DNA from 2 places in the Pusillimonas sp. SM2304 genome. Region 2 is predicted to be linked to the other one. Evidence: predicted binding sites of a transcription regulator. Region 2 holds the regulator's gene; the other holds the start of a gene.

Region 1 (15,160 bases), on a different contig from region 2:
GGGGTGATCTTGCATGGGAAGCCGCCGCAAAAAAAAGGCCCGCCTGCCAAGAAGGCGGGCGGGCCCAACACCTGATGTCAATCAGGCAGCACTGGCCTTTACTTCATCGTCGCCGGAACAAGCCGTTAAGCAGCGCCAGGACGGCGAGGACGATAAAAATGAAAAACAGTATTTGCGCAATCGATGCCGCGCCGGCGGCGATACCGCCGAACCCGAGTACCGCGGCAATGATGGCAATCACAAAAAAGACAACGGCGTAATAAAGCATGGTTTTCCCCTTATCTATTTCTATTCTTCGTGCACTGCATGTCTTCTATGCGGCCAGGCCGGCTAGCGGTTGTTGTCGAAGAATTCCTTGACTTCGCGTTCCGCCTCTTCGCGGGTGCGGCCATATTTTTCCTGAACCAGGCCGGTCAGGCGCTCTGCGCTGCCTTCGACTTTGGCCAGATCATCATCGGTCAGATCGCCCCACGCAATCTTGGCTTTACCTGCGAGCTGTTTCCATTGGCCTTCTAGAGTATCTTTATTCATGATTACCTCCTTGAAAAATCACCTTTACCCTAACGCGTTACGCTGCGGCGCGTCCATGGCAAGTACGAATAAATGTAACTGCGGATGGCCTGCGGCTCTGTGGCGTCACGCCTTTCCGCTGCAACATTCACTTATCAAATCGGGCAGCGCTGTAACAGATGTTCGCGCGGCAAAGCCGGGACGGCGCAGCGAACCGCAGCCGCATCCCCGTCCGGCGGACGCCTTCGGGTGCAGCCGCCCCTGTTATGATCGGCCGGATACAAAAACGACGAGACAAGGCGGCAGCACATGAAACCGGCGCTGATATCCTGGGCACTTTCGGGCGGAGCCGCCGTGTCGGTGGGCTTCGCGCGGTTTGGCTATGCATTGATTCTGCCCGCCATGCAAACCGACCTGGGCCTGAACTACGCCCAGGCGGGCTGGCTGAACACGGCCAATGCGCTGGGATATCTGCTGGGCGCCCTGCTGACGCTATTGTGCGTATCGCGATGGGGCAACCGCCGGCTCTTTGTGGCGGGCCTTGCGCTGACCACGGCGGCCTTGCTGGCCAGCGGCATGACCCACCACTTTCATCTGATCACCCTGTTCCGCTTCCTGGCCGGCTTCGGCGCGGCCGGCGCATTCATCTGCGGCGGCGTCCTGTCGGGCGTGGTGGGCACGCATGCCATCGTCATCTTCTTCAGCGGCGGGGGCGTAGGCATGCTGGCGACCGGCGCGCTCTTGCCCTGGCTGTTCGATGCCGCCGGGCCTGCAGCCTGGACCTGGGCCTGGATCGCCTGCGCCGCCATCTGCGCTCCCTTGTCCTGGGCAGCGATCGCCGCCATGCGCGGCATTGCCGAGCCCTCGACCCCAGGCATGCGCGCGCCGTGGCCCTGGCGTCCCTGCCTACCCGAGTTCACTGCCTATTTCCTGTTCGGACTGGGCTACATCGCCTACATGACCTTCATCGTCGCCTGGCTGCGCAAGGCGCTCGCGCCGGCCATATCGGTCGCCGCCACGACATCCATCATGTGGAGTCTGCTGGGCGTGATGACGTTGCTGGCGCCCCTGATCTGGCGGCCCGTCTTCAATGGCCGGCGCAACGGCTGGCCCATGGCGGCGTCCATGACGGTGCTGGCCGTCGGCGCGGCGCTGCCCTTGGCCTTTCCCACCCTAGCCGGGCTATGGCTATCGGCCGCGCTGGTCGGGTCCAGCGTATTCATGGTGCCTTCGGCCGCCACCGCGTTTGTCAAAACCAATCTGCCCAGGCCGGCCTGGGGCAGCGCCCTGGCCGTAGCGACCAGCCTGTTTGCACTGGGACAAACCATCGGCCCCGTTGCAGCCGGTTGGCTCAGCGACCTGACGGGTTCGCTGTCCATGGGGCTGGCCGCGTCCGCCGCAGTCCTGGTCATCGGCGCGCTCATCGCCATGACCCAAAAACCGCTGGAAAGCCAATGATTTCAACCTTATTCGCAATGTGGTTCTGACCGGAAATCAGACCGGCGCTCCCTATAATCAAGCCACGATTTTTTTACTCTTACAAGGATATGATCGTGTCTAGTGCTTCTTCCATCCCGCAGTTTTCCGACGCCGTTTACCCATTCGATGCGCGCGGTGTCGCCAAGCGGTTCCGGCATGCCGCCATCTTCGGCGCGCTATCGGCCCTGCAGCCCGGCGAAACCATGCGTTTTTGCAATGATCACGACCCCCTGCCTTTACTGCAGCAATTGCAGGGGCACTTCGGCGACCAGATCCAGATTGAATACGTCGCCCGCCTGCCCGGAGAAATCGTCATCGATTTCCAGATCGTGGCCTGAAAAATCCCCGCCTGCTTCCTGCGCGCCCTGTTCCTGGCAACGGACAGGGCGCTTTTCTTTGTCCATTCTTAGCCTATATCAAGCTAATGCCAATTATTCCCGGCATTTGCTTGACCCTACTACATATAGTCAATAATCTTCGTTTCACCACAACATATAGTGATACGGAGTTTTCATGGCACACATCGACGTCGCCTCTTCGATTAACGAATACCTTGATCAAGTGGACTGGCGCGTCAACGCCAATGCCAATCAGGGCTACTCGCTGGGCGGCCTGATACTGAACGTCTCGGGCAAAGTCATTGCCAATTATTGGCTAGACGAAGTGTATCCGGAAGCGGTCGGCAAAGCGCATCGCGACGCCGACCTTCACCTTCATGACCTGGACATGCTGTCGGGCTATTGCGCCGGCTGGTCGCTGCGGACCCTGCTGAACGAAGGCCTGAACGGCATTCCGGGCAAAGTGGAGTCCTGCGCGCCCAAGCACATGTCCAGCGCCGTGGGCCAGATCGTGAACTTCCTGGGCACCCTGCAAAACGAATGGGCCGGTGCGCAAGCCTTCAGCTCTTTCGACACCTATATGGCGCCCTTCGTCCGCAAGGACGCCCTGAGCTATACCGAGGTCAAGCAGTACATCCAGGAGCTGATCTACAACCTGAACGTCCCCTCGCGCTGGGGCACGCAAACGCCGTTCACTAACCTGACCTTCGACTGGGTCTGCCCAGAGGATCTGCGCGAACAGGTGCCGCTGATCGGCGGCCAGGAAATGCCCTTTCGCTACGGCGACCTGCAGGCCGAGATGGACATGATCAACCGCGCCTACATCGAGATCATGATGGCGGGCGATGCAAAAGGGCGCGTGTTCACCTTTCCCATCCCGACCTACAACATCACCGAGGATTTCGACTGGCACAGTCCCAATGCCGAACTGCTGTTCGAGATGACGGCCCGCTATGGCCTGCCGTACTTCCAGAACTTCATCAATTCCGAACTCAAGCCCAACATGATCCGGTCCATGTGCTGCCGGCTGCAGCTGGATCTGCGCGAGCTGCTCAAGCGCGGCAACGGCCTGTTCGGGTCCGCCGAGCAGACCGGGTCGCTGGGCGTGGTGACGATCAACTGCGCCCGGCTGGGCTACCTGCATGCGGGCGACGAAACCGCGCTGTTCAAGCGCCTGGACGAACTGCTGGAACTGGGCAAGACCAGCCTTGAACTGAAGCGCGAGGTCATCCAGCGCCTGATGGATAACGGCCTGTTCCCCTACACCCGGCGCTACCTGGGCACGCTGCGCAATCACTTTTCGACATTGGGTGTGAACGGGATCAACGAAATGCTGCGCAACTTCACCCGCGGCAAGCATGACATCACTACTGCCGAAGGCCACGCGCTGGCCATTCGCCTGCTGGATCACGTTCGGGCCCGCATGCTGGCATTCCAGGAAGAAACCGGCCATATGTACAACCTGGAAGCGACGCCGGCCGAAGGCACCACGTATCGTTTCGCCAAGGAAGACCGCAAGCGCTACCCCAACATCCTGCAGGCCGGCACGCCGGACATGCCCTATTACACCAACTCGTCGCAACTGCCGGTGGGCTTTACCGACGACCCGTTCGAGGCGCTGGAGCGGCAGGACGACCTGCAGCGCAAATACACCGGCGGCACCGTCCTGCACTTGTACATGACCGAGCCGCTGTCCAGCGCGCAGGCGTGCCGCACGCTGGTGCAGCGCGCCCTGGGCCGCTTTCATCTGCCCTACATCACCGTCACCCCCACTTTTTCCATCTGCCCGGTGCACGGATATCTGGGGGGCAGCCACAAGTTTTGTCCCAAGTGCGACGAGGAAATCGTCGCACGCAAGCAGCGCGCAGCGGCCTGATGCCGGCTCGCGCATTCATTTCTGTTTTCTACCCTCAACAAGGAGCACACTCATGAGCACACCCAACACAGCCACCACGCAAACCGCCATCACCCTGACCGACGAGGAACGCCAGCCTTGCGAAATCTGGACGCGCGTCATGGGTTACCACCGCCCGATGTCGTCGTTCAACATCGGCAAAAAAGGCGAATTCCACGAGCGCAAGTATTTCAGCGAGCAAGGAGCCCGGCTTGCCGCCTGACACGCCCATGCCGCAGGATGTGGTGCAAGCTATCGGCGGGCGGCCCCGCCGCCTGAAGGTGGGCGGCATCACGCCGTTCACCGCCACCGACTACCCCGGGCAGCTGTCCACGGTCATTTTTGTACAGGGCTGCCCCTGGCGCTGCGGCTACTGCCACAACCCGCATCTTCAGGCGCGCACGCCGCATAGCCCGATTCCCTGGGACGAGGTGCTGGCCCTGCTGGAAAGAAGGCGCGGCCTGGTCGATGCCGTAGTGTTCAGCGGCGGCGAGCCCACCATGGACCCTGGCTTGGCCAGCGCCATCGGCGCAGTGCGCGCCCTGGGCTTCAAGATAGGGCTGCACAGCGGCGGCACGCACCCGGAGCGCCTGAAAAGCGTCTTGCCCATGCTGGACTGGGTGGGCTTCGATGTCAAAACCTTGTTCGGCAATTACGCGCGCGTCACCAAAGTGGCGGGCAGCGGCGGCCCGGCCCTGGCCGGCTTGCAGGCGATACTGGCCAGCGGGGTCGATTACGAATGCCGTACGACCCTGCATCCTGCTTTGCTGCCGGAAGCGGACATCATCCAATTGGCGCAGACGCTGGCCGATCTGCAGGTAAAAAGCTATGCCCTGCAAGTCTTTCGCGAACAGGGCTGCAGCGATGCGGCCCTGAATGCGTCGATGGAGCAAGGCTACCCCAGCGCCGCGCTGGTCGAGCGCGTGTCGAGCCTGTTTCCCGCCTTTACCCTGCGGCGCGGTTGACGCGCGATTTCCTGAGCGTCGACAGGCGCCCGAACACTTTGACGGGCGCCAGTTGATCAGGCGAGAACAGGGCCATATCCAGCGCATCCAGCGTATTCTTCACCAGCAGCCCCAGTTCCGTATCGCCTTCCATCGTCAGCCGGCGGCTGAAAAACAGCGTGTCCGGATCTTCCTTGCGCTGGATCAGCAAATAAAAGTCGAGCAGATTGGCGGCGATCGTCAATGCGATGTCGCTGCCCGGCGCCACACCGGTGAACTTTCCCTTGCGCCAGACGAAGTCGAAAGCCACGCCCGCGTCGCGCGCCTGAATGCGCAAGACCCTGTTCTCCAGCATATGCAGGGTATCGGCAGGCAGATGCTGCGCGAGCGCCAGATTCAGCCCGCTGGCGAACAGGACCGAACCGGGATAGGCGGGCAGGCGCGCCAGCAGCCTGCCCAGCGAGGCGGGAAAGGAAGTACTTCCTGGGTTCACAATGAGTTCCTTGTTTTGTTTATAGATCAGGCCACATAGGTGACGACCGTGAAATAGTGGCAAGCGCTGCCGCCCATGACAAACAAATGCCAGACGCCATGCCCGTAACGCCACTTTTCGTCTGTGGCATAGAAAACAATGCCCGCGGTGTAAACCAGGCCGCCTGCAAGCAGCCAGCGGAAACCTTCCCAGCTCAGCGCATCGATCAAGGGGACGGCGGCAATCACCGCCAGCCAGCCCATGGCCACGTAAATCAGCAATGACAGGATGCGGCGACCCTTGGCCAGCCAGATTTCCTGAACGATGCCCAATAGCGCCAGGCCCCAGACAATACCGAACAAGGACCAGCCCCAGCCGCCGCGCAGGCTGACCAGCGCGAAGGGCGTGTAGCTGCCCGCGATCAGCAAATAGATGGCGCAGTGATCAAACTTGCACCAGATGCGCTTGGCGCGCCCGCGCAGGCTGTGATAAAGCGTCGAGGCCAGATACAGGCCCAGCAACATGACGCCATACACACTGAAGCTGACGATTTTCCAAGGGTCGCCCAGACGCGCGGCGATCACCACCAGCAGAATCGCGCCGGCCACGGCCAGTGCCGCGCCCACCAGATGGGTGATGCTGTTGAACCGCTCGCCTGCATACATAAGCCCGTTATCCTTTACGCCACCATCTGTTCCAGGCCCGGGCGTCCGTGCCAATAGCCGTTACAGGGCCCGGCCGGCATCAGCGGCAGCATGCTTCCGAAGGCATCGGCGGCGCCCAGTTGCCCATCCAGCACCTGGCGGAACAATTGAACAATCTCGCCCGTGTGCTGCGACTGCGGGCTGATGCGCAAGACATCCACCTGCAGTTCGCGCATGGCGTCCAGTTCGTTGATCAGGTTGTACACCAGCGCGGACTGCGTCTGGATGCCGTTCAGCACCAGAAATGGCTGGCTTTCACGCGTCTCCAGCAATAGGCCATCGGGATGATCCATGCACACATACTGGCAGTTGTCTTTGGGAATATTGCGGTGGCGCGCCGTGAAGCAGCGCGCCGAAAAAGCCAGCGGCATGCGCCCATAGGAAAAGACCTCGGTCCGCAAGCCCTGCGGCCGGTCGGCCTGCAGGCGCGCCAGCCCTTCACGCCCCATCTCCAGCGGCATCACCCAACGCTGCGCGCCCAGGCCGGAAAGCAGCTCCAGGGTGGGCCCGCTGTATACATTCAGGTAAGGGCCCGCCACAAAAGGCCTGCCATCCAGGCAATGCACCGCGCCCATGTCATTGGCCTCGATCATGAAATCCTCGTTGGCCGCAATCTTGCGCATGGTCGTCAGATCCTGGCCCGACTCCAGCAATACCTGCGTGGACAGCACGACTTCCTTGCCCGCATCGGCCAGCATCTTTGCTATCTCGAGCCAGTCGGGCAAGCGCAATTCATGCCGGCGCGAGCAGACTGTTTCACCCAAGTACACGATGTCGGCAGGCGCCTCGGTCATCGACTCATAAAACTGCATCATGGCCACACGCGACCAGTAATACTGCACAGGACCCAAAGCGATCTTCACATTTCTTCCTTCCGGCTATCCCGGCCAGGACAAGGCCTGGTTCCGGGCATCCATCGACTCATTTCCACGGGCGGTGATACGCGCCCAATGTATGCTGCTGCCCTTCCGCCACCTTGTTCAGCGCCGCCATCCACGCCGGCTTGACGGAATAGCGCTGCTGGCTGGCCCGGCACTGATCGATGGCATCGCGCCACACGCGCGTGACCTGCGCCACATAGGCCGGGCTGCGCTGGCGGCCCTCGATCTTGATGGCGCGCACGCCCATCTGCATCAGCTTGGGCAAAAGCTCCAGCGTATTCAGGCTGGTGGGTTCTTCCAGCGCGTAGTAGTTTTCATCGGCCACATCGAAGCGGCCTTTGCACAAAGTGGGATAGCCCGCATTCTCGCCATCGGCGTAGCGGTCGATCAGCACCCCGTTCAGGCGCGACTCCAGGCCTTGGCCGGTCTGCTGCCAGCGCACCGATTTGGCCGGTGAACATACCCCATGCGTATTGGGCGATTCCCCCGTCACGTACGATGACAGGGCGCAACGCCCTTCCACCATCACGCACAGGCTGCCAAAGCCGAACACCTCGATCTCGACCGGCGTGTTTTCCGTGACTTGTTCCACCTGGGCCAGGGACAGCACACGCGGCAAGACGGCGCGCACCACGCCGAAATGCTTGCGATAGAAGTTGATGGCTTCATAGTTGGTTGCCGAACCCTGCACCGACAGATGCAAACGCAGTTGCGGATAACGCTGGCTGGCGTAAAGCATCAGCCCCGGATCGGCCACAATCATGGCGTCCACCCCCGAGCCCGCCGCGCGGTCCACGGCTGCGCGCCAGGCCTGCCAGCCGGCAGGCTGCGAGTAGGTGTTCAATGCCAGGAACACCTTGCGGCCATGCTGATGCGCATAGCGTATGCCCTCGTTGATCGCCGCCTCGTCGAAATTCAGGCCCGCGAAGTTACGCGCATTGGTGGCATCGCGAAAACCCAGGTAGACGCAATCGGCGCCGTGGTCGACGGCTGACTTCAGGGCCGGCAGGCTGCCGGCGGGGCAAACCAGTTCGACGGCGGGCGCAGCACGCCCCGCCGCAGCTTGCAAATCGGAAGTTGCGTGTGTCATGACATCCAGAAAAGAAAAATGGAATCTAGGCGATCACCAGGGCCTCGTCGGCGGCACGCACCGTGGGCGCGCGTACGGCATCCATGGCGGGCCGTATCCCGGCCAGCAGCAGTTCGATCAGCTCGCGCACCGGACGAATGGCGTTGCCGAAAGGCAGCTTTTCGGAGCCCCGGAAAAACAGCCCGCGCCGGATGTCGCCCGCCAGCGCGAACGCCAGTTGGGTATCGATGCAGAACTGGCCGTGCTTGCTGATGCCGTCGCGCAAGCCGCAAGAAGCCAGGCAATCGAAGCCGACTGTGCAAGGGCGTTTCTTGGCAATGCGCTGCAGCTTCTCTTCTTTTTCCAGGTAGTTGGCCAGCCAGGGGGTACGTACCGCCCGCGCCGGCAAGCCCGCCACGCTCATGAACGTGACGATGTCTTCCGGCTTGGCTTCCACCAGCACTTTCTTGAAATTGGGATGCGCATCGCCCTCTTCCGTGACGGCAAAGGCCGAACCCAACTGCACGGCATTGGCGCCCATGCCCATCAGCCTGACCACCTGCTCGTGGCTATGGATGCCGCCCGCTGTAATCAACGGGATTTTTTCCTTTTCCAGGCCCATATCCTTGAACAGCTGCAAGGTGCCTTCCAGCACCTTGGAAAAAGCGAAATTCGGGTTGTTCAGCGCTTCGGCCGTAGGCGCGCCCAGGTGGCCGGCCGCAAAACGCGGGTTCTCGATCACAATGGCGTCGGGCAGGCGGTTCTTGCGCATCCATTTCTTCAAGATCAGGCCAATACCGCGCACATCGGACAGAATCGGGATAATGGCTGTCTTGAACCCTTCCGTCAGCTCGGGCAGATCCAGCGGCAGGCCTGCGCCCACCACGACGGCATCGGCCCCGCTTTCGCAGGACTGGCGCACATAAGAAGCGTATTCCGACACGGCCCGCATGATGTTCACGGCGATCAGCCCATTGCCCGCCGACAGCTTTCGGGCCGCGTGGATTTCGCGATCCAGCGCCACCAGGTTGGCCGAGTCGATCAACGCCTTGTTGCGCGACTTGCCGGTCTGCAGCATCAGGTCGGGATGGTGGCGGCGCAAGTCCACGCTCGATATCGTGCCCATGGCGCCATAGGACGCGACCGTTCCGGCCAAGCGATGGGCGGACACACCCACGCCCATGCCACCTTGCACGATAGGCAACAGCGACTTGCCCTTTAATTTGAGTCGGTCTAAAACGGTCTGCAACACGATGTTCATCCTTGCTGAAAAATGATTGCGCTAAAACGCAGTCATCACTATGCAGGCATCAGACCAGACATTCCTTAATAAATATCAACTTTATGTCGGTTAGGTAAATGTAGTATTGCCATGGTGCGCAACAAGGTTTCTGCCTCGGCCGGCGCACGCCTCATGTATGGTGACGACAATGGACAACGCTGATCGGGATATCTTGCTTGACGTGTGCGGCCTGGCGCCGCCCGAGCCGCTGGAGCGCGTGCTGGACGCACTGGCCGTGCTGGCGCCAGGCCATCGCCTGCGCATGCTCATCGATCGGGAGCCCCATCCGCTCTATGGCATCCTGGACCTGAACGGCTTCCGGTACCAGGCCACCGTCCGGCCTGATTACCGCTACGAAATCCTGATTTGGCATAAGCCCTGATGCAACGCGCCCTGTCGTTCAATCGATCCCCTCCTATCGATGTGCCCCTGCGGCTGCTGCTCAGCGCGCCGGTATTTGTCCTGCTGGCCGCCCTGCTGCTGCTCTGGACCGGTCCCGCAGCGCTGGTGTCGCGCTGGGCGCCGCCCACGCTGGCCATCACCCATCTGTTTACGCTGGGCGTGCTGGCCAGCGCCATGGCGGGCGCCTTGATGCAAATCCTGCCCGTGGCAACCGGCATCCAGGTCCTGGCGCCGCGCATGACCGCCGCCGCTGTCCAGGCGCTGCTCAGCGCCGGCACGCTGGCATTGGCCGGGGGATTCATCGCCGGGCCTGCCTGGCTGTTCCAGTTGGCGATAGGACTGCTGGGCGGCGCGCTGCTGTGGCTGGTCCTGGCCGCCACGGGCGGCTTGTGGCGCTACCGCAAGCTGGCGGCCAAGGGGGCCGCCGACATCCTGACCGCCACCCGCTTTGCGATGATTGCCCTGGCGGCCACGGTCATGCTGGGGACGCTGCTGGCGGCCGGGTGGGCGCAATGGCTGCCCTTTTCCAGGCACATCACCGATCTGCATGGCGCCTGGGGACTGCTGGGCTGGGTAGGCTTGCTGCTGATCGGCATGGCGTACCAGGTGATGCCCATCTTCCAGGTGACCGAGCTGTATCCCAAGCCCATCACGCGCTGGCTGACGCCGGCCATTTTCGTGCTGCTGACAGCCCATACCGTGAACCTGCTGGCCGGCAGCCCCATACAGTGGGAAACAGCGCGCGCCATTGCCGTGCTGCTGCTGGCGGCCTATACCCTGTTTGCCGCCACGACCTTTCAACTGCTCCTGACGCGCAAGCGGCCCGAAGCCGATGCCACAACGCTATTCTGGCGTACCGCCATGGTCAGCCTGGCAGCCTGTGGACCCGTATGGCTGCTGCAGATGGCCGGCTGGGGCGATTACTCGGTCACGCTGGGCGTGCTGTTCCTGGTGGGCTTCGCCTGGTCGGCCATCAACGGCATGCTGTACAAGATCATTCCCTTCCTGTTGTGGTACCACCTGCAGAAAGACCTGACCGTGGCCTTGCGGGTGGTGCCCAAAGTCAAGCAGATTATTCCCGACCGCATGGCCGCCCGGCAATTCTGGCCGCATTTGGCGGCCTTGCTGCTGCTGGCCGCGGCCAGCCTGCGCCCGCTGGCCTTCGCCCACGCGGCGGGCCTGGCCCTGGCCGTGTCGGCCGTCTGGCTGGGCTGGAATATTGCGCAGGCGCTGAGGCTGTTCCGGACGGCCCGGAAAGACATCGCCAAGGCACTGGCGGCCGCCGCGCCGGCCCCCTGGCAATGAATCAATCCTGGTAGGTGCTGAGCCCGTTCATGTCCAGAATCGTGATTTCACGCCCCTTGACGTGAATCAATTCCTGGGCGGCCAAGTCGTGCAGAATGCGTGAAAAATGCTCCGGCGTCAGGTTGAGGCGCGACGCAATGACGGTTTTGCTGGTCTCCAGCCGGAACGGCCGGCCATCTTCGCCGTGCCCGTCTTTCAGCAGATAGCCGATCACACGCTGCGTGCCCGATCGCAAGGAGTAAGCCTCGACGTCGCCCATCAGGCTGTGCAGGCGCTGGCTCAGGCCTGCCAGCATCTTCCGCGCGAAATCCGGCTGGCGGGCGAGTTCGGCGTACAGCACCGATTTGGCCACATGCAGGAGCATGGTATCGGCCAGGGCCTGCGCCGACACAATATATGCCTTGTCCAGAAACATCAGGGCTTCGCCGAAGCTGTCGCCCGGCCCGATCAGCCGCACCACTTTCTCGACGCCCGTGGGCGACACAAACATCAGCTTGATCTGGCCATACACCACGGTGTGAAAGCCCACGCAGGGTTCGCCGCGATGAAAGACGATATCGCCGCGCGCGGCCTGTACTTCCGTCGTCCCCTTGGCCAGGATGTCGAGCTCGTGCTCCGACAGTTCGTTGAACAAAGGAAGCTTTGCCAGAAAGTCCTGTACACGCATCTTGCTTGTTGCCATATTGCTAGAATCCTGTAAATGGCCTTTTTCAGGCAACTGCCCAATTGACCCTGTGATCAAAATCCTGTTCAACTTTGCCGGAACGCTGGCCCTGCTGCTGGCCATACTCGGCATATTTCTACCCCTGCTGCCCACCACGCCGTTTTTGCTGCTGGCCTCGGCCTGCTACCTGCGCGGCTCCGACCGCCTGCACCGCTGGCTGCTGGCCAACCGCGTATTCGGCCCCTATCTGGCCAACCTGCAGGCGGGCCGCGGGATTCCCCTGCGCAGCAAAATCATTGCCCTGACCGTCATGTGGGCATCGCTGGCGTTTTCAGCCTGGTACGTGCCAATAGCGTGGCTGCGGCCGCTGCTGCTGATTCCCGGCATCGGCGTCACCGTCTATCTGCTTCGCATGAAAACACTGCCCCCACAACAAGCCCTGGACAACCGTTCCCGCCGGGAACCGCCTGGTTGACCCCGGAACGGGCGTCGCCCCCAGTTTGCCGCCGGTCCTAGATCAGCTTCGAATACGTCGATACCGTCGGCTGCCCCAGATACTTGTCGAACACCATGCCGATGGCACGCACAAACAGCCTCCCTTTGGGCGTAATACAGAGGCCGCTTTCATCTTTTTTCAGTAAGCCGGCCTCTTCGAACTGCGCCAGGCGCTCGAGCTCCGCTTTGAAATAATCGGGGAAGTCAATGCCGTGCGCCTGCCGGATGGCCTGGTAATCGAGCGGCATGCTGCACATCAGGGTCATGATGATCTGGCGGCGCAACACATCGTCGTCCGACAGCTCGAAGCCTCTTTCTATGGGCAGGCGGCCTTCGTCAAGATGCTTGTAGTAGGCATTGACCGACCGGACCGACTGGCTGTACGAACGGCCTATCTTGCCAATGGCCGATACGCCAAAGCCGATCAGGTCGTACTCGGCCCGCGTCGTGTAGCCCTGGAAGTTCCGATGCAGGCTCTTGTCGAGCCGGGCCTGGTTCAGCTCATCGTCCGGCTTGGCGAAGTGGTCCAGCCCAATGTAGACATAGCCGGCCTCGAGCAAGCGCCGCATGGACATCAGGAAGATCTGCAAACGCGCTTCCGCCGACGGCAGGTCTTCAGCCTTGATCAGGCGCTGGGCCTTGAAACGGGAGGGCAAATGCGCATAGTTATACAGGGCGATGCGATCAGGCGACAAGCGTACGACTTCATCGAGCGTGCGGTCGAAACTGGCCAGCGTCTGTTTGGGCAAGCCGTAAATCAGATCGATGTTGACAGACTGGAAGCCCGCCTTGCGACTCGCGTTCAGCGCCGCCTCGACCATGGTCAAGGGCTGAATGCGGTTGACGGCGGCCTGGACGTCGGGATCGAAATCCTGCACGCCGAAGCTGGTGCGATTGAAGCCCAACCCCGCCAGCAGGCCCAGGGTTGCGTCATTCACCGTGCGCGGGTCGATCTCGACCCCCAGCTCGGCGTCGGGCGTAAATTCAACATGCCGCCGGATCATGTCCATGAGCTGCGTGAGTTCGGCGGCGCTCAGAAAAGTAGGCGTGCCGCCGCCCAGATGCAACTGCCCGGTTTTACGGTCGGCGCCCAGGTGCCTGGCCGCGAGCGCCATTTCTTTGTCCAGGTAGCGCAGGTATTCGGCCGAACGGCCATGGTCTTGCGTGATGATTTTGTTACAGGCGCAAAAATAACAAAGCGATTCACAAAACGGCAAATGCACGTAGACGGACAGCAAGGGATTGCTGGCGGCCGCGGCACGCTGCCCCAGGTATCCCAGATAAGCAGCCTCGGTGAAACCGGCATTGAAGCGGTCGGCCGTCGGATACGAGGTATAGCGCGGGCCGGAACTATCGAATCGGCGGATCAGCGTCTCGGAGATTTCGATATCAGGAAAAAAAACCGTATTGTCGTTCACTGAGGGACTTTCGACACCCATGGGCGTTCTCCGATTGAAACTGCTGCAGGCACGGCAAGATGCGCACAAAACGCGAAAAATGCCTGAATATCAACATTCTCCAGGTTTAGCGGAAAATCTTTTTTGACCTAGGTCAAGCAAAAACACAATCCGTGCGCACCGGCTTTCGCAAAGCTGAACGAAACATATCGTATTATTAGGGCTAGATTCATACAAACTCAACGCTCCTGCCCCTGATGTCGCTTGTACTCATTCTTGCCCTGCCTTTTGCAGGCAGCATCGTCGCTGCCCTGCTGCCTTCAAACGCGCGCAAGCTGGAGGCCTGGCTGGCGGGATTTGTCGCCCTCACCTGCAGCGTCCTGGTGTTCAGCCAGTTTCCGGGCATCTTCGACGGCCATATCGTCAAAACAGTCATCCCCTGGATGCCCAGCCTGGGGGTGGATTTCACGCTGCGCATGGACGGGTATTCCTGGCTGTTCGCCATGATCATCACGACGATGGGCGCGCTTATCGTGCTGTACGCGCGCTACTATCTGTCTCCCCAAGACCCGGTGCCGCGCTTTTTCTCGTTCTTCCTGGCCTTCATGGGCTCGATGCTGGGCGTGGTGCTCTCGGGCAACCTGATCCAACTGGTCGTTTTCTGGGAACTCACCAGCCTGTCGTCGTTCATGCTCATTGCCTATTGGCATCACCGGCTGGATGCCCGCCGCGGCGCGCGGATGTCGCTGACGATTACCGGCGCGGGCGGCCTGTGCATGCTGGGCGGCATGCTGATGCTGGGACACGTCGTGGGCAGCTACGACCTGGACGCCGTGCTCGCCTCGGGCGACCTGATCCGCACCCACCCGTGGTATGTCGCCATCCTGGTGCTGATCGCGCTGGGCGCGCTGACCAAGAGCGCCCAGTTTCCTTTCCACGTCTGGCTGCCCAACGCCATGGCGGCCCCCACGCCCGTGTCCGCCTATCTGCATTCAGCCACCATGGTCAAGGCCGGCGTTTTTCTGCTGGCCCGCTTCTGGCCCGTGATGGCGGGCACCGATGAATGGGCCTACATCATCGGCGGCGCGGGGCTGTGCTCGCTGGTGCTGGGCGCCTACGCGGCCACTTTCCAGATGGACATGAAGGGGGTGCTGGCCTATTCCACCATCAGCCATCTGGGCCTGATCACACTGCTGCTGGGCATGAACAGCAAGCTGGCGCTGGTGGCTGCCGTCTTCCACATGATCAACCATGCGACCTTCAAGGCATCGCTTTTCATGGCGGCGGGCATCGTCGACCATGAAACCGGCACGCGCGACCTGAG
Region 2 (15,160 bases):
GCTACGCCCGGCAACGGTATGGCTTGTTTGACTGTCACGATGGTGAGCCCAAGGCGCTGGGCCAGATAATGCGCAGCATCGGACCGTACCGCACCCAATAATTGGGGCTGTTCTGCGACCATCGCCCCTATCAACGGTATGAAACTGGTCTCGATGGTTGGGCGAGGCATGGAAAGGCCGGCTGCCAGCATGGCACTGCGCAACGCATTATGTATCAGGGAGTCTTTTTGCGGAAACACCCAGGCATAGCCTTGCAAATCGCTGAGCTCGAACGTTTGTTGTGATCTTATGCTGGACGGGTGGGCCATTATCTTGACTTCATCGTGATACAGGGGTTCCACATGCAGCAAGGCGGCTTCATCGTCTGTAAGCAGCCGGGCCGGCAAACTTCCCACAATAAAGTCTACGTCCCCTTTCAAAAGCAGCTCAAATAACGCATTCGCTGTGCCGTCGATGACTTCCAGGCGCACCTTAGGGTGGTTCGAGGTCAACGCCGCCAACGGCTTGGCAAGTAGCGTAACGGTCGTATGCGATGGCGCGCCCAGGCGCAAAATCGTCTGGCCAGCATCACCATATGCATCCAGCTTGCTTTCAATCCGGGCCACTTGCTTAAGCACCAACCTTGAATGATGCACGAGTGACCACCCGAGCGGCGTCAGCACCACACCATCGCGTTTGCGCTCAAAGACGGCGGCGCCCAACGCCACTTCAGCCTCACGGGCGATCTTGCTGATCGCCGGCCCTGACAGGGCCATTTGGTCAGCAAGCATGCGAAACGACATGCCGTCGGCAACGCCGCATATTATCTCGAACTGCTTCAGCCGCAGGCGATTGATCAAGGTAGAACGAGTGGTGCTTTTCATGGTTAACCAAAAGTTATCACTAAGTGATTATAAGAAACTTTAAATTAAGTTGGTGCAGGACTATTCTTTTATCAACTGCCAAACATGGGCAGAGCCACCAAGGAGACAAGATGAAGATCTGGAAATCAGCCGGACTGGCATTGCTGGTCAGCGTAGCCCCTCTCGGTGCTCAAGCGCAGCAAGCATCCTGGCCGGCCAAGCCTATTACTATCGTCGTTCCCTTTCCCCCAGGAGGCGCCACAGATGTCATGGCCCGCATTCTGGCGCCCAAAATCGAAAAGGCGGTGGGGCAGCCTGTCGTCATCGAAAACAAGGCCGGCGCCGGCGGTACGATCGGCACTCGCGCAGTGGCGAACGCAAAGAATGATGGCTACACATTCCTGTGGGGCACTGTAGCAACACACGGCATTGGGCCCAATATCCGCAAGAATTCATCCTACGACGCAGTCAAAGACTTCACGCCCGTGGTGCATGTGGTTGATCAACCTTACGTGCTGGTTGTTCATCCCAGCCTGGGTGTCAGCAGCGTCGCTGAGCTGACAAGCAAAGCCAAGGCGAATCCTGGTGGAATTTCCGCGGCGTCGGCAGGCCAAGGTACTGGCGCCCACATGATCCTCGAAAAATATCAGACTGAAGCCCAGTCAACGTTCTTGCAGGTGCCCTATAAGGGGGCAGGCCCGGCCATGACGGATTTGCTGGGCGGCCAAGTCAAACTGACATTCGATGTGATCTTGACCACCGTGCCCTATATCGAGGCCAAGCGTGTTATCCCTCTGGCAGTGACCAGCGCCAGCCGTAGCTTGGCCTTGCCTGACGTACCCACGATGAACGAAGCAGGCATAACCGGATTCAATGCCGTAGGGTGGAACGGGATCTTTGCGCCGGCCGGGACATCAGACGACATCGTGCAGAAAGTCAACGTCGCAGTCAATGAAGCACTCAAGCTGCCTGAAATCAAGGACAGGATCATCAAGGACGGTTCTATACCGGTGGGTGGCTCGCCAGAGCAGTTCCAGCAGTTTGTGGAATCCGAGCTGGCAAGCTGGGGGGATGTTGCCCGCAAAGCCAATGTGATGCTGGATTGAAGGAAGATCGATGACCGACACATGCAGCAGCAAGAAGGCCAGTCATGAACAGCCATCGTACGCAGGAACAGGCCCGCTGGCAGGGGTTAAGGTACTGGATATCTCCACCGTTATCGCCGGGCCTTTGTCTGCAACGCTCTTGGCTGATTTCGGCGCCGAAGTCTTGAAAGTGGAAATCCCGGGCGATGGCGATCATATCCGGCAATTACCCCCCCACAAAGACGGCGTCTCCCTTTGGTCGAAGGCGGCCAACCGAAATAAGCGCGGCATAACGCTTGATTTGCGCGAGCCAGAGGGCTTGCGCCTATTCGAGCAATTACTGCCCGGGTATGACGTCTTGGTAGAGAACTTTCGTCCTGGCACGCTTGACCGCTGGGGCTTGACCATGGAACGGCTCACGCAACTGAGGCCGGACTTGATCGTGCTGCGGGTATCAGGCTTCGGTCAGACCGGCCCCTATAAACAGCGGCCGGGCTTTGCTCGAATCTTCGAAGCCATGTCCGGCTTTGTGAATCTTTGCGGCGAAAAAGAAGGACCGCCCCTCTATCCCGGTTTCCCGGTTTCGGATGCGTTAACGGGCGTTTTTGGCGCCTATGCCATCAGTGCCGCGCTTCTGCATCGCGAAAAGCACAGAGACGGTCAAGAAATTGATTTGTCCGCTACCGAGGCCATGTTTCGCGTGCTGGACTTCCTTCCCGTCGAGTACGACCAGCTTGGCGTTGTGCGTGGCCGGCAGGGCAATCTGAATGCCTATTCCGCGCCCAGCGACGTCTACAAAACCCAGGACAACAAGTGGCTGGCATTGGCCGTCAGCGCCCCCACAGTATTCAAACGATTAACCGTCGCCATCGGCCGCCCTGACCTCATGGAGAACCCTGCATTCAATACCAATGCAGCACGAATCAAGAACCGCATCGAAATCGAAACCATCATGCAAGACTGGTTCGCCAAACACACCGCCAACGAAGCCAGCAGCGTGCTCCACGCCCACGATGTCAGCTTCAGTCCTATTTACGATATCAGCGACATTTTTGAAGATCCTCACTTCAAAGATCGAGAAGCGCTTGTTGCGGTCAAAGATGAAGATTTTGGCTCGATCAGAATGCAGAATGTGGTACCGCGCTTCTCGAAAACACCCGGCACGGTGTGGCGCACCGGGCCGGGAATCGGACAGCACAACGCCGATGTCTATGGCGACGAGCTTGGCTTGTCCTCCCAAGAGCAGGATGCCTTGCGCAATAGGAAGATCATATAAACGAGGTGACGAGCAGATGTTGAACAGCACACTTGAATTGCCTGCCGAATTCACCAGTAAGTTCTGCTTGAATCAAGCGCATCTGGATGCCTACTTGAGTTCGGTGCATGGCGGGCACCCTGTGCACTCTTCCGACAGCCTGGCGCGTATGGCCGGCTTCAACGGTGTTCCTCTGGCGGGCGCACATGTCGTAGGGGCTGCCCTGGCAGCCTTTACAACATGCTTCGCAACCCGTCCCATCCAACTATTGGCGCTTGGATCGCGCTTTTTCTCACCCATCTACCCCGGCAGCACGATTGCGGTGACTGTCTTGCTGGATCAGGAGTCCGTAAAGACACGCCCGCATTATCAGATGGGTAGGTATGTGGGCAACTGCCTGCTGGAAAGTGGCATCAAGGCAGCCGAGCTGGATGTGCAATTACGCCTGATGCTGACTACGCGGTAACAATGTCTCGTCCGCCACCCTGCCAGAAACCAGCAGCTTTGTATTTATTGGCCGCAGGCAGGCTACAGCCCGTAGTGCCGCTCGACCCGTCCGATGTGATCCGACATGACGGCTTTCGCCCGTTCGGCATCCTGGTCCGCCAGCGCGGAGAATATCTGCCTATGCTGCGCATTGGATGCCCGGCTGCGTTCCTTGTCCTTGAAGAAAAGCAGGCGCCTGTTCTCGGACATAATATAAAAAGGACTGACCAACTGCATCAACACCAGGTTATGGGTGGCCCGGAATATCGCCATGTGAAACTCATAATCCAGGTTCGCCACGGACTCAATCGAGTTATCGACGGCTTCGTCAAAACGCGCCACGATGCCGCCGATATTGGCAATATCTTCATCGGTACGCCGTTGCGCGGCCAGGATGACGGCCTGAACCTCGATAATGCGCCGCACCTCCATGGTTTGGGCCAACTGCTCTGTCGAGAGCGCCAGATCGAGCCCGGAAAACAACGTGAGCGTTTCCAGGCTTATACGCTCCGGCGCCACATTCAAGTAAATGCCTGAATTGGGCCGGCGCTCCAGGTACCGCAGCCCCTCGAGCACCGAAAGCACCTCGCGCACAACGCCCCGCCCCACCCCGAAGCGTTCTGCCAGTTCCCGTTCGGATGGCAGGCGTTCGCCCGGGGCGTAATTCCTCTGGTCGATCAGCCTGACCAGCGCTGTCATCGTGCGAGTCGTTAGCTCATCTTTTTCTCTAGTCATATCAGAGGTCGTGCGTCCCCGGCGAAAAGCGAACTCGGCCGCGGCGTCTGTGAAGGTCGCTCTGGCCGTCGATTGATGGATATTCTTGAAGACGGCATGCCGCGTCGACACGTTTTCGTACTCACCGGAAGCGCGCATGCGCTCACGCGCCTCCAGCCCTTTCCATTATATCGATAAACACGGGGCATCAAGCCTTCTTGTCAAACCCCAGCCCGTCCAGCAAGGGGAAAGAAGAAAAGACAGATTCGTCCACATCCAGGCCTATCCCCGGCTTATCGATCGGGGCGACACAGCCATCCTGGCCGATATCGAATGCCGGCCCGAACATGTCCCGCAGCGGATTGACCTGGGAAACACACGCTTCGAAGTATCCGCCATTATCGATGGAAGCCAGAAAATGGATCGTGGCCGCCAGATTCAGCCCGCCCGCCGAACTATGAGGATTGACCGGGATGCGCCAGGCGGACGCCAGCGCTGCGATGCGCATGGCCTCGCTCACACCGCCCGTCTTGGAGAGGTCCGGCTGGAAGATCGTGACGGCCCTATCTTCGATAAGCCGTGCGAATTCGTAGCGGGTGTAATGGTTCTCGCCCGCTGCAATCGGCACCCATGGATTGATCTGCGCCGCGAGCCTGTAGGACGCAAAATCATTGCAGGGAAATGGCTCTTCGAGCCAATCCACATTTAGTTCGGCCAGCGCCGGCATGATTCGGCGCACATCGGCCAGCGTGTATGCCGTGTTTGCATCAGCCAGGATAACAATATCGTTCCCAAGTGCTTTGCGCACGGCCGCGATACGTGCAATGTCGTTGGCGGTGGTGTCGCCGATGCGCAATTTGACTGCCCGGTACCCCTGCTCCACATAGCCTTGCGCCTCGTCGGCCAGGCTGTCAGGGGCCTGATAGCCCAACGCGACGCCGCCGGCATAGGCCGGAATGCGTTTGGACGTTCCCCCCAGCATGCGATATAACGGCATGTTGGCGGCCTTGGCGCGGATGTCCCACAACGCCATGTCGATACCGCTGAGCGCCAGCGCGGCGCCTGCGCCCAAGCCATGGCTTGCGAGCTGCATCCGGTGCGCAAGCTCCCATACGCCGGCGACATCGCATGCATCCATGCCCTGCAAAAGCGGTCCCAGCGTATGGTTGATAACGCTTGCCACGGCGCCTGGACTACGCCCTGGGTGCGCCTCGCCGTAGCCTACCAGGCCGTCGGAAGTCTGGATCTTGACGATAATGACGTCACGTTTTCGAGCCGTGCCGATGCCCATCGCCACCGCTTTGCCCTCGGGAAAGCGAAAGGAAAGAGGCGTCGCAAGGATGCTGTCGATTTTCATGCTGCTTATCCTGTCAGTCTGATGTTTATTGAAGCGTTGCGCCGGATTCTTTCGCTACTTTGCCCCACCGCGCCGTCTCCGCTTCCAGGTATTGCTGGAACTCCTCGGGCGTGCTGGGCATCGTGTCCACGCCCATGCTGGTCATTCGCGCAACGAATTCTGGATTATTAAGCACCTTGACCATGTGGCCATTGATCTTGTCGATAATGGGCTTGGGCGTGCCCTTGGGCGCCAGGAAACCGAACCAGACATTCACCTCGTAATCGGACAAGCCCTGTTCGGCGATGGTCGGGATGTCGGGCGCGCCTGATGAACGCTCCTTGGTCGTGACGCCGAGCGCACGGACTTTTCCGGCCTGCACGTGGGGAAGTACGGCCGGCACCTGGTCAAACAGCATGGATATCTGGCCCGCCAATAAATCCTGCATCGCCTGGGCGCCGCCTTTATAAGGAACGTGCACGAAATCTATACCCGTCTGGGAACGCAACATTTCTCCCGCCAGGTGACTGGAACTGCCATTGCCGCTGGAGCCTTGGGTCAGCTTTCCGGGGTTCTGTTTTGCATAAGCAATCAACTCATCCAGCGTTTTAACCGGCAGCGAAGGGCTGACGGCCAGGATGTTGGCCACACCGCCATACAGGCTGATGGGTTCAAAATCTTTCAGAGGATCAAAATTGAGCGAGGCATAGATCGCCGGGTTGATGGCCAGGCCGATCGGCCCCATGAGCAGGGTATAGCCATCGGGCCGCGCACGGGCGACATGGTCGAACGCGATGTTGCCTCCGGCTCCGGGACGATTTTCCACGACAAAGGGTTGTCCCATCGCTTGCGACAATTGGTCAGCCATCAAACGCGCCAACGTCGTCGTCGTGCCCCCGGCGCCGAAAGGCACTACGAGCGTAATAGCCTTGGCGGGATAGGAATCCGCATTGGCCGAGGCGGCGCCTGCGGTGAATATGAGCGCAGCGATCGCCGCGACCGAGCGCAGAAAGCGCGCCTTGAAAAAATGCCTCATTCTGTCCATCTCCTCAAATAATTTAAAAGGATATTTTTGGTAATACCAAATTGGTAGTGCCAATTATAGAGATAGATGAACGACAAGTCCAGGGAATAGAAAAATGGAAGCCCGCGAAGAGCGGGCAACAAAAAAGGACTTACAGAGTTCGGTCTGTAAGTCCTTTTACCCTATGCTGCGCTCAGCCTGGCGGCCTGCTACCTTATTGCTCCGGCCTGGCCTGCAGGCTGACCATGCGTTCCACATAACGCGCAATGGTATCGATTTCCAGATTGACCAGCGCGCCTTCGGTCAGATGCTTGAGCGTGGTGACCTGCACGGTGTGGGGGATCAGGTTGATGCGGATCTCGCAGCCACTGACCGCATCGTCCACATGATTGACGGTCAGGCTGACGCCATTGACGGTGACCGACCCTTTATAAGCCATGTATTTGGCCAGGCTGTGCGGCACTTTGATGCGCAAGTCCCATGACTCGCCCACCGGCTCGAAGAGGCTGACCTCGCCCAGGCCGTCGACGTGACCCGACACCAGATGGCCGTCAAGCGAATCGCCCATGCGCAAGGCATGCTCCAGATTGACTTCGCCCACGGCGTCCAGGCCCGCCGTGCGGTTCAGGCTCTCACGCGAGACATCGACACTGAAGGTGTCCGGCCCCAGCGCCACCACCGTCATACAAGCCCCTTGTATGGCAATGGAATCACCCAGCTTGGTGCTGTCGCGTAAAAAATCCTGGACCTGCAGCGTCAGGTGGACGCCCGCGTCTTTCTGGCAATCGTTGAATGGCGAGACCTCGATAATCCTGCCAACTGCCGCAACAATTCCTGTGAACATGTTCTACCCTCTAGTTCCCGTGCCGCAATCCCTGCAGCAAAGCCTTCCAGTGGCCGATGTGCCGTGCACGCAGCCTGACGTCCGGCGCCACACTGGCGGTGTCGATAAACTCGAACGGCTGCGCGTCCGCCAAGCGTTGCAGGGGCTCAAGATGCGCCATGCCTATGCCGTCGCCCAGCAGCATCGGCGCCATATAGACCAGCAATTCGTCGGCGCATTGCGCCTGGACCAGCGCGCCGCTGAGCCGGGCGCCGGCTTCGACATGCACCTCGTTGATGTCCTGCTCGCCCATCCACCGCATCATGGCATTCAGGTCGACCCGGCCGTTCGCGGCGGGCAACTCGATGACCTGCGCGTTGCGGTCGGCAAGCCGCTGGGCTTTTTCCGGATCGGCGGCGCAGGTGAATACCCAGGCCGGGGCGCCATCGAAAATCCGGGCCTGCGGATCGATCTGAAGCCGGGAATCGACAATCGCCTTGATGGGGGGCCGGGCCGTTTCCACATGACGCACATTCATCTGCGGATCGTCGGCCCGCACCGTGCCCACGCCCGTCAGCACGACACAGCTGCGCGCGCGCCAATGATGGCCATCGGCACGGGCGGCCGGGCCGGTAATCCACTGCGACTGCCCGTTGGCCAGCGCAATACGGCCGTCCAGCGAGGCGGCTAGCTTCAGCCAGGCCCACGGCGTCTTGCGTGTCATGCGGGCCACAAAACCCGGATTGACCGCCAAGGCCTCTTCGGTACAGACGTCCGTGGCAACGGCAATGCCCGCCGCCTGAAGCTTGGCGATGCCCTGGCCGCCCACCAAGGGGTTGGGGTCGCTCATGGCGATGACGATACGGGCGGGCCTGGCGGCAATCAGGGCGTCGACACAGGGCGGCGTACGGCCATAATGGCTGCAAGGCTCCAGGGTGACGTAGACGGTGGCGCCCGCCACGTCAATGCCGCGTTCGGCGGCCTGGCGCAAAGCCATGACCTCGGCATGGGGGCCTCCGGCCCGTTGCGTCGCCCCGGACGCCAGCAATTGGTCGCCGCGCACAATCAGGCAGGCCACGCGCGGGTTGGGCGCAGTCACATACAGGACGCTTTCGGCCAGCTGCAGCGCCTGGCGCATCCAACGTTCGTCACAGACAGGCTGATTTGTGGTCACGACTTGGACGGAACTTGAATTTCATCGATGGCTTTGACGAACTCGCCTAAGTCCTCAAAGCTTTTGTATACCGATGCGAAACGCACATAAGCGACCTGGTCCAGTTTCTTGAGCTCGCCCATGACCAGTTCGCCCACATAGCCCGAAGCGACCTCGCGCAGGCCGCTGACCAGCAGGCTTTCCTCGATGCGCGCCACCGCGGCATCGACGTCTTCAGTGCTGACGGGCCGCTTGCGCAATGCCAGGTTCAGGCTGCCCCGCAGCTTGTTCACGTCGAACTCGACGCGCGTGCCATTGCGCTTGACCAGCGCCGGCATCACCAGTTCAACGCGCTCGTAGGTGGTGAAGCGGCGATCGCACGCCGTGCAGCGCCGGCGGCGGCGTATGGTGTCGCCCTCTTCCGAAACCCGGGAGTCGATCACCTGCGTATCGAAACTGCTGCAAAATGGGCATTTCATGTTTGGCGGGCCCCAGGCACCCCTGGAGCCAGTTCCGTATTAACGGTAAACCGGCAAACGCGCGGTCAGCTCGTTCACGCGCTTGCGGACATCGGCGATGGCCGACTCGTCGCGTGGATTGTCGAGCACATCGGCGATCAGGTGCCCGGTCAGCTCGGCCTCGGCTTCCTTGAAGCCGCGGGTGGTCATGGCCGGCGTACCCAGCCGCACGCCGCTGGTGACAAACGGCTTTTCGGGATCGTTGGGGATGGCATTTTTATTGACGGTGATGTGGGCCTGCCCAAGCACGGCTTCAGCTTCTTTACCGGTAATGCCCTTGGCGCGCAGGTCGACCAGCATGACATGGCTTTCGGTGCGGCCAGACACGATGCGCAAGCCGCGCTCGACCAGCGTACGCGCCAGCACATCGGCGTTTTTCACGACCTGGGCGGCATACGCCTTGAACTCGGGCGACAGAGCTTCTTTGAAAGCGACGGCCTTGGCGGCAATCACGTGCATCAGCGGGCCGCCCTGTATACCTGGGAAAATAGCCGAGTTGATGATTTTTTCGTGCTCGGCTTTCATCATGATGACGCCGCCGCGCGGCCCGCGCAGGGATTTATGGGTGGTGGACGTGACAAAGTCGGCATGGGGCACGGGGTTGGGATACGCGCCACCCGCCACCAGCCCGGCGTAGTGTGCGATATCGACCATGAACAAGGCGCCGTTGTCGTGCGCAATGCGCGCCATGCGTTCGAAGTCGATACGCAAGGCATAGGCCGATGCGCCGCCCACGATCAGTTTGGGCTTGTGTTCTTTGGCGAGCTTTTCCAACTGGTCGTAATCGAGCTCTTCGTTGGCATCAAGGCCATAGGACAAAAAGTTGTACAGCTTGCCCGAGGCGTTGACGGGCGAACCGTGCGTCAGGTGGCCGCCTTCGGCCAGGCTCATGCCCAGCACCGTGTCGCCCGGCTTCAGGACCGCCATATAGACGCCCTGATTGGCTTGCGAGCCCGAGTTGGGCTGGACGTTGGCGGCTTCGGCCCCAAAGATTTCCTTCAGGCGGTCGATGGCCAATTGCTCTACGACGTCGACGTACTCGCAGCCGCCGTAATAGCGCTTGCCCGGATAACCTTCTGCGTACTTGTTCGTCAGTTGCGTACCCTGGGCCTGCATGACGGCGGGGCTGGTGTAGTTTTCAGACGCGATCAGTTCGATGTGCTGTTCCTGGCGAACATTTTCTTTTTGTATGGCGGCCCAGACGTCGGCATCGACAAGATCAAGAGTGCGAGAACGGTCAAACATGGAGATATCCCAAGGTAATTACGCAGGTGGCGAGAAATAAAGGTCTTTATTCTAGCTCGAATAGCTGTCTTTCCGACGCCTTCAGGCGGTAAAGACTGCCTGGACAGCGGTTTTCAGCCACCGTGGCCATTCGGCATGAGCGCGGCTCAAGATGAGTTGAGCCGCGCTCATGGCCTGGCCAAAGCCGGTGGCGTTGCTAAGCCTTGGAGGCAAGCCGCGGATTCAGGGTATAGATGCCGGTCAGAGAGGCCTGTGCCAGCACGTGGCCTTGAATCGCCTTGATCACGTCCCCGCCGGTAAAACGGCCCTCGAAGGGAAGCTCGGGCACATCAAGCGCATAGACGGTGAAAACATACCGATGCACGATGGAGTCGTTCCAGGGCGGACATGGGCCGTCATAGCCGAAATAGTCACCGTTCATGTCGCGGTCCGCGGCAAACCAGGTGGTGAAATCGTTGACGCCCTGACGGGTGCCATCCAGCGCAAGCGGGCCTGCCTTGCCGCGCGGCGTAATGCCATCGGAATACGCGCCTTCGGCGATTTGCGTGACACTTGCCGGAATGTCGATCAGCGTCCAGTGATAGAAATCGACCCGGGGCAGCGTGCTGGGGATTTCGCGGTCTTCCTGATTGACGTCGTCGGGCTTGCTGGGCACGTCGGGATCATGGCAGATCACCACAAACGACTGGGTCGCAGCAGGCGCGTCAGACCAGGCCAGATGCGGATTGGCGTTGCCCGCAAGCGCCACATGGTTCTGCCCATCCATCTTGCCGAAGGCGTTGCGCTCGGGCATATGCCCCTGGTCTGAAAATGATTCACTGATTAGTTTCATCATGAACTCCTGTTACGAAGGGCTGCGGCCGGAAGGCGGCTAGCCAGTTAACGTGACACGGGCAAATTTGCGTTTGCCCACCTGAACAACATAGGTGCCGGCAGGAAGCTGCAGCGCCTTGTCTTCGATGCGATCGCCATCGACCCGTACGCCCCCCTGCTCGACGTTGCGCTGGGCCTCGGCGCCCGAGGCCACCAGGCCCGCTTCGCGCAAGACCTTCAGAATCCCCAGTGGCGCGGCGCCGAGTTGAAGCTCGGGCATCTCGTCCGGGATGGCGCCGTCGCGGAAACGGGCCTCGAACGCGGCCAGCGCGTCGTGCGCGGCCTGCGGCGAATGGAAGCGGGCCACGATTTCCTGCGCCAGGGCGACTTTGGCATCGCGCGGATTCATGCCCTGTTTTACCTTATTTTGCAGCTGGGCAATATCATCCATTGAGCGGAAAGACAGCAGTTCGAAATACTTCCACATCAGGGTGTCGGAAATCGACATGAGCTTGCCGAACATAGAGTCGGGCGATTCTGTGATGCCTATGTAATTGCCCTTGGACTTGGACATCTTGTCGACCCCGTCGGTGCCTTCCAGCAGGGGCATGGTCAGGATGCACTGCGGCTCTTGCCCATATTCTTTTTGCAGCTCGCGGCCCACCAGCAGGTTGAACTTCTGGTCGGTTCCGCCCAGTTCGAGATCGGATTTCAAGACAACGGAGTCGTAGCCCTGCATCAGCGGATACAGAAACTCGTGCACGGAAATGGGTATGCCGCCCTTGAAGCGGCGTGTGAAGTCTTCACGCTCCATCATGCGGGCGACGGTGTAGCGCGACGCCAGTTGGATCAGCCCCCGCGCGCCCAACGCGTCGCACCACTCGGAGTTGTAGCGGATTTCGGTGCGGGCCGGGTCCAGGACCAGGCTGGCCTGCGCGTAATAAGTCTTGGCGTTCTCGTGGATCTGTTCGGCCGTCAGCGGCGGACGCGTGGCATTGCGCCCGCTGGGATCGCCGATCATGGACGTAAAATCGCCGATCAGGAATATGACGGTATGCCCCAGGTCTTGCAGCTGGCGCATCTTGTTCAGCACGACGGTGTGGCCCAGATGGATGTCGGGCGCGGTGGGGTCCAGCCCCAGCTTGATGCGCAGCGGCTTCCCATTGGCATGGCTGCGGGCAAGCTTTCTGGCGAACTCGGCCTCGACCAATAGTTCGTCACAGCCTCGCTTGGCGATACGCAGGTATTCTTCGACTTCCGGGGTGACGGGCGCTTCGGTTGACGGCATATGAAAAGGCTTCAGAGGTAATAAAAGGGGAAATATGCAAAAAAACGCTCGAAAAACCGAGCTTAATACGCTAGCATAACGTGCGAGCGCAATATCCGTCTAATTCAGCAGCGCATTTCTAGGTTTTTGTTTTTATGTTCAAGAAAGGGACCCCTGGCACTCCCTCCTACCGAGACACCCTTCGAGCGCACCGCTCACATCATTTCCTCCGTAACGGACTGGTTTTCGTCGCGCTGGCCCTGTTCGCCGGCGCCGCGGCGCTGGCGGTGGTCAAGCCGCCCGAAGCCCCGGTCGTCTACGAGGCCCGAAAGACCCTCGATCTGCCTGCCCCATTCCCCCAAGTCCAGGGGGATTTTTCCGCCCCCTTCATCAGCGAAACCCAGATTCGCCGCGGCGACACACTGGCTGCGCTGCTTCAACGCCTGCGCGTACAAGAGGCCGGCCTGCAGGCTTTCCTGGTCCAGGACAAGGACGCCCGCTCTATTTACAAGCTCTACCCCGGACGCAACGTGCAGGCGGCGCTCGATCAGGACGGCAACCTGGTCTGGCTGCGCTACAACCATACACCGCGCGCCACCGAAGACGGCCAGCCTGTTTCACGCTGGCTTGAAGTGGCCCCCGACGGCAAAGGCGGGTTTACCGCCACCGAGCAAAGCCAAATCGCCAGCGCCCAGATCCGTATCGCCGAAGGGTCGATCAAAAGCTCTTTGTTCGGCGCCACCGACGAAGCCGGCATTCCCGACGCCATCACTTTGCAGATGACCGAGATTCTGGGCAGCAAAATCGATTTCATCCGCGACCTGCGCACCGGCGACCGGTTTCGCATCGTCTACGAAACCTACGCGCACGAAGGCCGCGAAGTGGGCACGGGCCGCATTCTGGCGCTTGAATTCACCAACCGGAACAAGGCATACGAAGCCGTGTGGTTTGCGCCTGACCAGAAGTCGGGCAGCTATTACGACTTCAACGGCGCCAGCCTGAAAGGCGCATTCCTGCGCACCGCCCTGAAATTCACCCGCATCAGCTCAACCTTCGGCATGCGCCGCCATCCCGTGCATGGCGTCTGGCGCGGACACAATGGCGTCGATTATGCCGCCCCGACCGGCACGCCCATTCATGCCACCGCCGATGGCGTCGTGGAATTCAAGGGGCAGCAAAGGGGCTATGGCAATACGGTCATCCTGAAGCATCACAATGGCTACAGCACCCTGTATGCGCATCAAAGCCGTTTTGCCAAGGGCCTGAAGAAAGGCGATACGATCAGCCAGGGCCAATTGATCGGCTATGTCGGCTCCACCGGCTGGGCCACCGGGCCCCACCTGCATTACGAGTTCCGGGTCAACAACAAGCCGGTCGACCCCTTGTCGGTCGATCTGCCGGTTGCCCGCACCCTGGACAAAACTCACCGCAAGGCGTTCGAGCAAACGGTGGCGCAGTACCGGGAACACATCCACTTTTTAGCCGATCTGCAAAGCGACGACACCCAGGTCGCCAGCCGCTGACCATGCCGCTGGCCCGTCGCACGGCATGGCCCGCATGAGCAAGACACTCTTCATAGGCCTGATGTCGGGCACCAGCACGGATGGCGTCGATGCCGTGCTGGCCGACTTCTCTGAACCCAGCCGCCCGGGCCTGCTGGCGTCCGTGTCGCTGCCGATGCCGCAAGCGCTGCGCAACGAATTCCTGGCCCTTAACATAGCCGGGCCGGACGAATTAAGGCGGGCCGCCCTGGCGGGCAATGCCCTGGCCGACCTGTATGCCCGAGCCTGTCTTGAATTACTGGAACAGGCAAAGGCGGGGCCGGACCAGATCGCCGCCATCGGCGCGCATGGCCAGACAGTCAGGCACGATCCGGCGGCCGGCTATACCATTCAGGTCAACGCGCCCGCCCGGCTGGCCGAACACACCGGCATCGCGGTGATTGCCGATTTCCGTTCCCGCGATGTGACTGCCGGCGGCCAGGGCGCCCCGCTGGTTCCCGCCTTCCACCACGCCCTGTTTGCTTGCGGCCGGACCCGCGCCATTCTGAACCTGGGCGGTATTGCCAATGTCACCTTGCTGGATGCCAAGGGCGGCATACGCGGCTTTGATACCGGGCCGGCCAACGTACTGCTGGATCTATGGGTACACGCCAAGACAGGACGCGCTTACGATGCGGACGGACAATGGGCCGGGACGGGGCAATGCCACGCCCCGCTGCTGAACTACCTGATGGACAGCGAGCCCTGGTTTCGCCGGGCGCCGCCCAAATCGACCGGCCGGGATCTGTTCAACTGGACCTGGCTGGCCCAGCGGCTTGAGCAGTTTGGCGCGCCGACCCCGGCGGATCACGACATCCAGGCCACGCTGCAGATGCTCACGGCGCGCACCGTGGCCCAGGCCCTTGCCGAGCATGCCCCCGATACCGCGGAGGTCATTGTGTGCGGCGGCGGCGCCCTGAACCAGGGCTTGATGCGTGATCTGCAGCACCTGATCCCCGCGCCGGTCTACCCCAGCTCGGCGCTGGATGTACCGGTGCAATTGGTGGAAGCGCTGGCCTTTGCCTGGCTGGCCTGGGCCCATGAAAACGGGCAGCCCG

What was found. The regulator NrdR, encoded in region 2, represses ribonucleotide reductase genes. The targets are predictions, from matches to a motif close to CACNANATNTNGTG.
Region 1: the regulator NrdR is predicted to act here: its motif matches at 2,476-2,489, upstream of RE432_RS12375 (ribonucleoside triphosphate reductase).

The regions. Positions count from the first base shown of each region.
Region 1 covers NZ_JAVLUJ010000002.1:704,274-719,433, reverse strand. The annotation lists gene RE432_RS12395 (DUF1328 domain-containing protein) at 104-268, opposite strand; gene RE432_RS12390 (CsbD family protein) at 331-531, opposite strand; gene RE432_RS12385 (YbfB/YjiJ family MFS transporter) at 820-1,968, shown strand; gene RE432_RS12380 (DUF2249 domain-containing protein) at 2,058-2,327, shown strand; gene RE432_RS12375 (ribonucleoside triphosphate reductase) at 2,503-4,203, shown strand; gene nrdD (anaerobic ribonucleoside-triphosphate reductase) at 4,256-4,444, shown strand; gene RE432_RS12365 (anaerobic ribonucleoside-triphosphate reductase activating protein) at 4,452-5,186, shown strand; gene RE432_RS12360 (SCP2 sterol-binding domain-containing protein) at 5,167-5,658, opposite strand; gene trhA (PAQR family membrane homeostasis protein TrhA) at 5,685-6,302, opposite strand; gene RE432_RS12350 (U32 family peptidase) at 6,317-7,204, opposite strand; gene RE432_RS12345 (peptidase U32 family protein) at 7,263-8,312, opposite strand; gene RE432_RS12340 (nitronate monooxygenase family protein) at 8,338-9,552, opposite strand; gene RE432_RS12335 (DUF2249 domain-containing protein) at 9,722-9,955, shown strand; gene RE432_RS12330 (hypothetical protein) at 9,955-11,280, shown strand; gene RE432_RS12325 (Crp/Fnr family transcriptional regulator) at 11,282-11,962, opposite strand; gene RE432_RS12320 (YbaN family protein) at 12,015-12,419, shown strand; gene hemN (oxygen-independent coproporphyrinogen III oxidase) at 12,457-13,878, opposite strand; gene RE432_RS12310 (monovalent cation/H+ antiporter subunit A) at 14,094-15,160, shown strand, end outside.
Region 2 covers NZ_JAVLUJ010000001.1:1,733,469-1,748,628, reverse strand. The annotation lists gene RE432_RS08130 (LysR substrate-binding domain-containing protein) at 1-863, opposite strand, end outside; gene RE432_RS08125 (tripartite tricarboxylate transporter substrate binding protein) at 974-1,948, shown strand; gene RE432_RS08120 (CoA transferase) at 1,959-3,203, shown strand; gene RE432_RS08115 (MaoC family dehydratase) at 3,220-3,648, shown strand; gene RE432_RS08110 (FadR/GntR family transcriptional regulator) at 3,711-4,541, opposite strand; gene RE432_RS08105 (mandelate racemase/muconate lactonizing enzyme family protein) at 4,591-5,739, opposite strand; gene RE432_RS08100 (tripartite tricarboxylate transporter substrate binding protein) at 5,765-6,754, opposite strand; gene RE432_RS08095 (riboflavin synthase) at 6,957-7,586, opposite strand; gene ribD (bifunctional diaminohydroxyphosphoribosylaminopyrimidine deaminase/5-amino-6-(5-phosphoribosylamino)uracil reductase RibD) at 7,597-8,739, opposite strand; gene nrdR (transcriptional regulator NrdR) at 8,736-9,197, opposite strand; gene glyA (serine hydroxymethyltransferase) at 9,237-10,481, opposite strand; gene RE432_RS08075 (YbhB/YbcL family Raf kinase inhibitor-like protein) at 10,678-11,313, opposite strand; gene tyrS (tyrosine--tRNA ligase) at 11,353-12,582, opposite strand; gene RE432_RS08065 (M23 family metallopeptidase) at 12,717-14,084, shown strand; gene RE432_RS08060 (anhydro-N-acetylmuramic acid kinase) at 14,119-15,160, shown strand, end outside.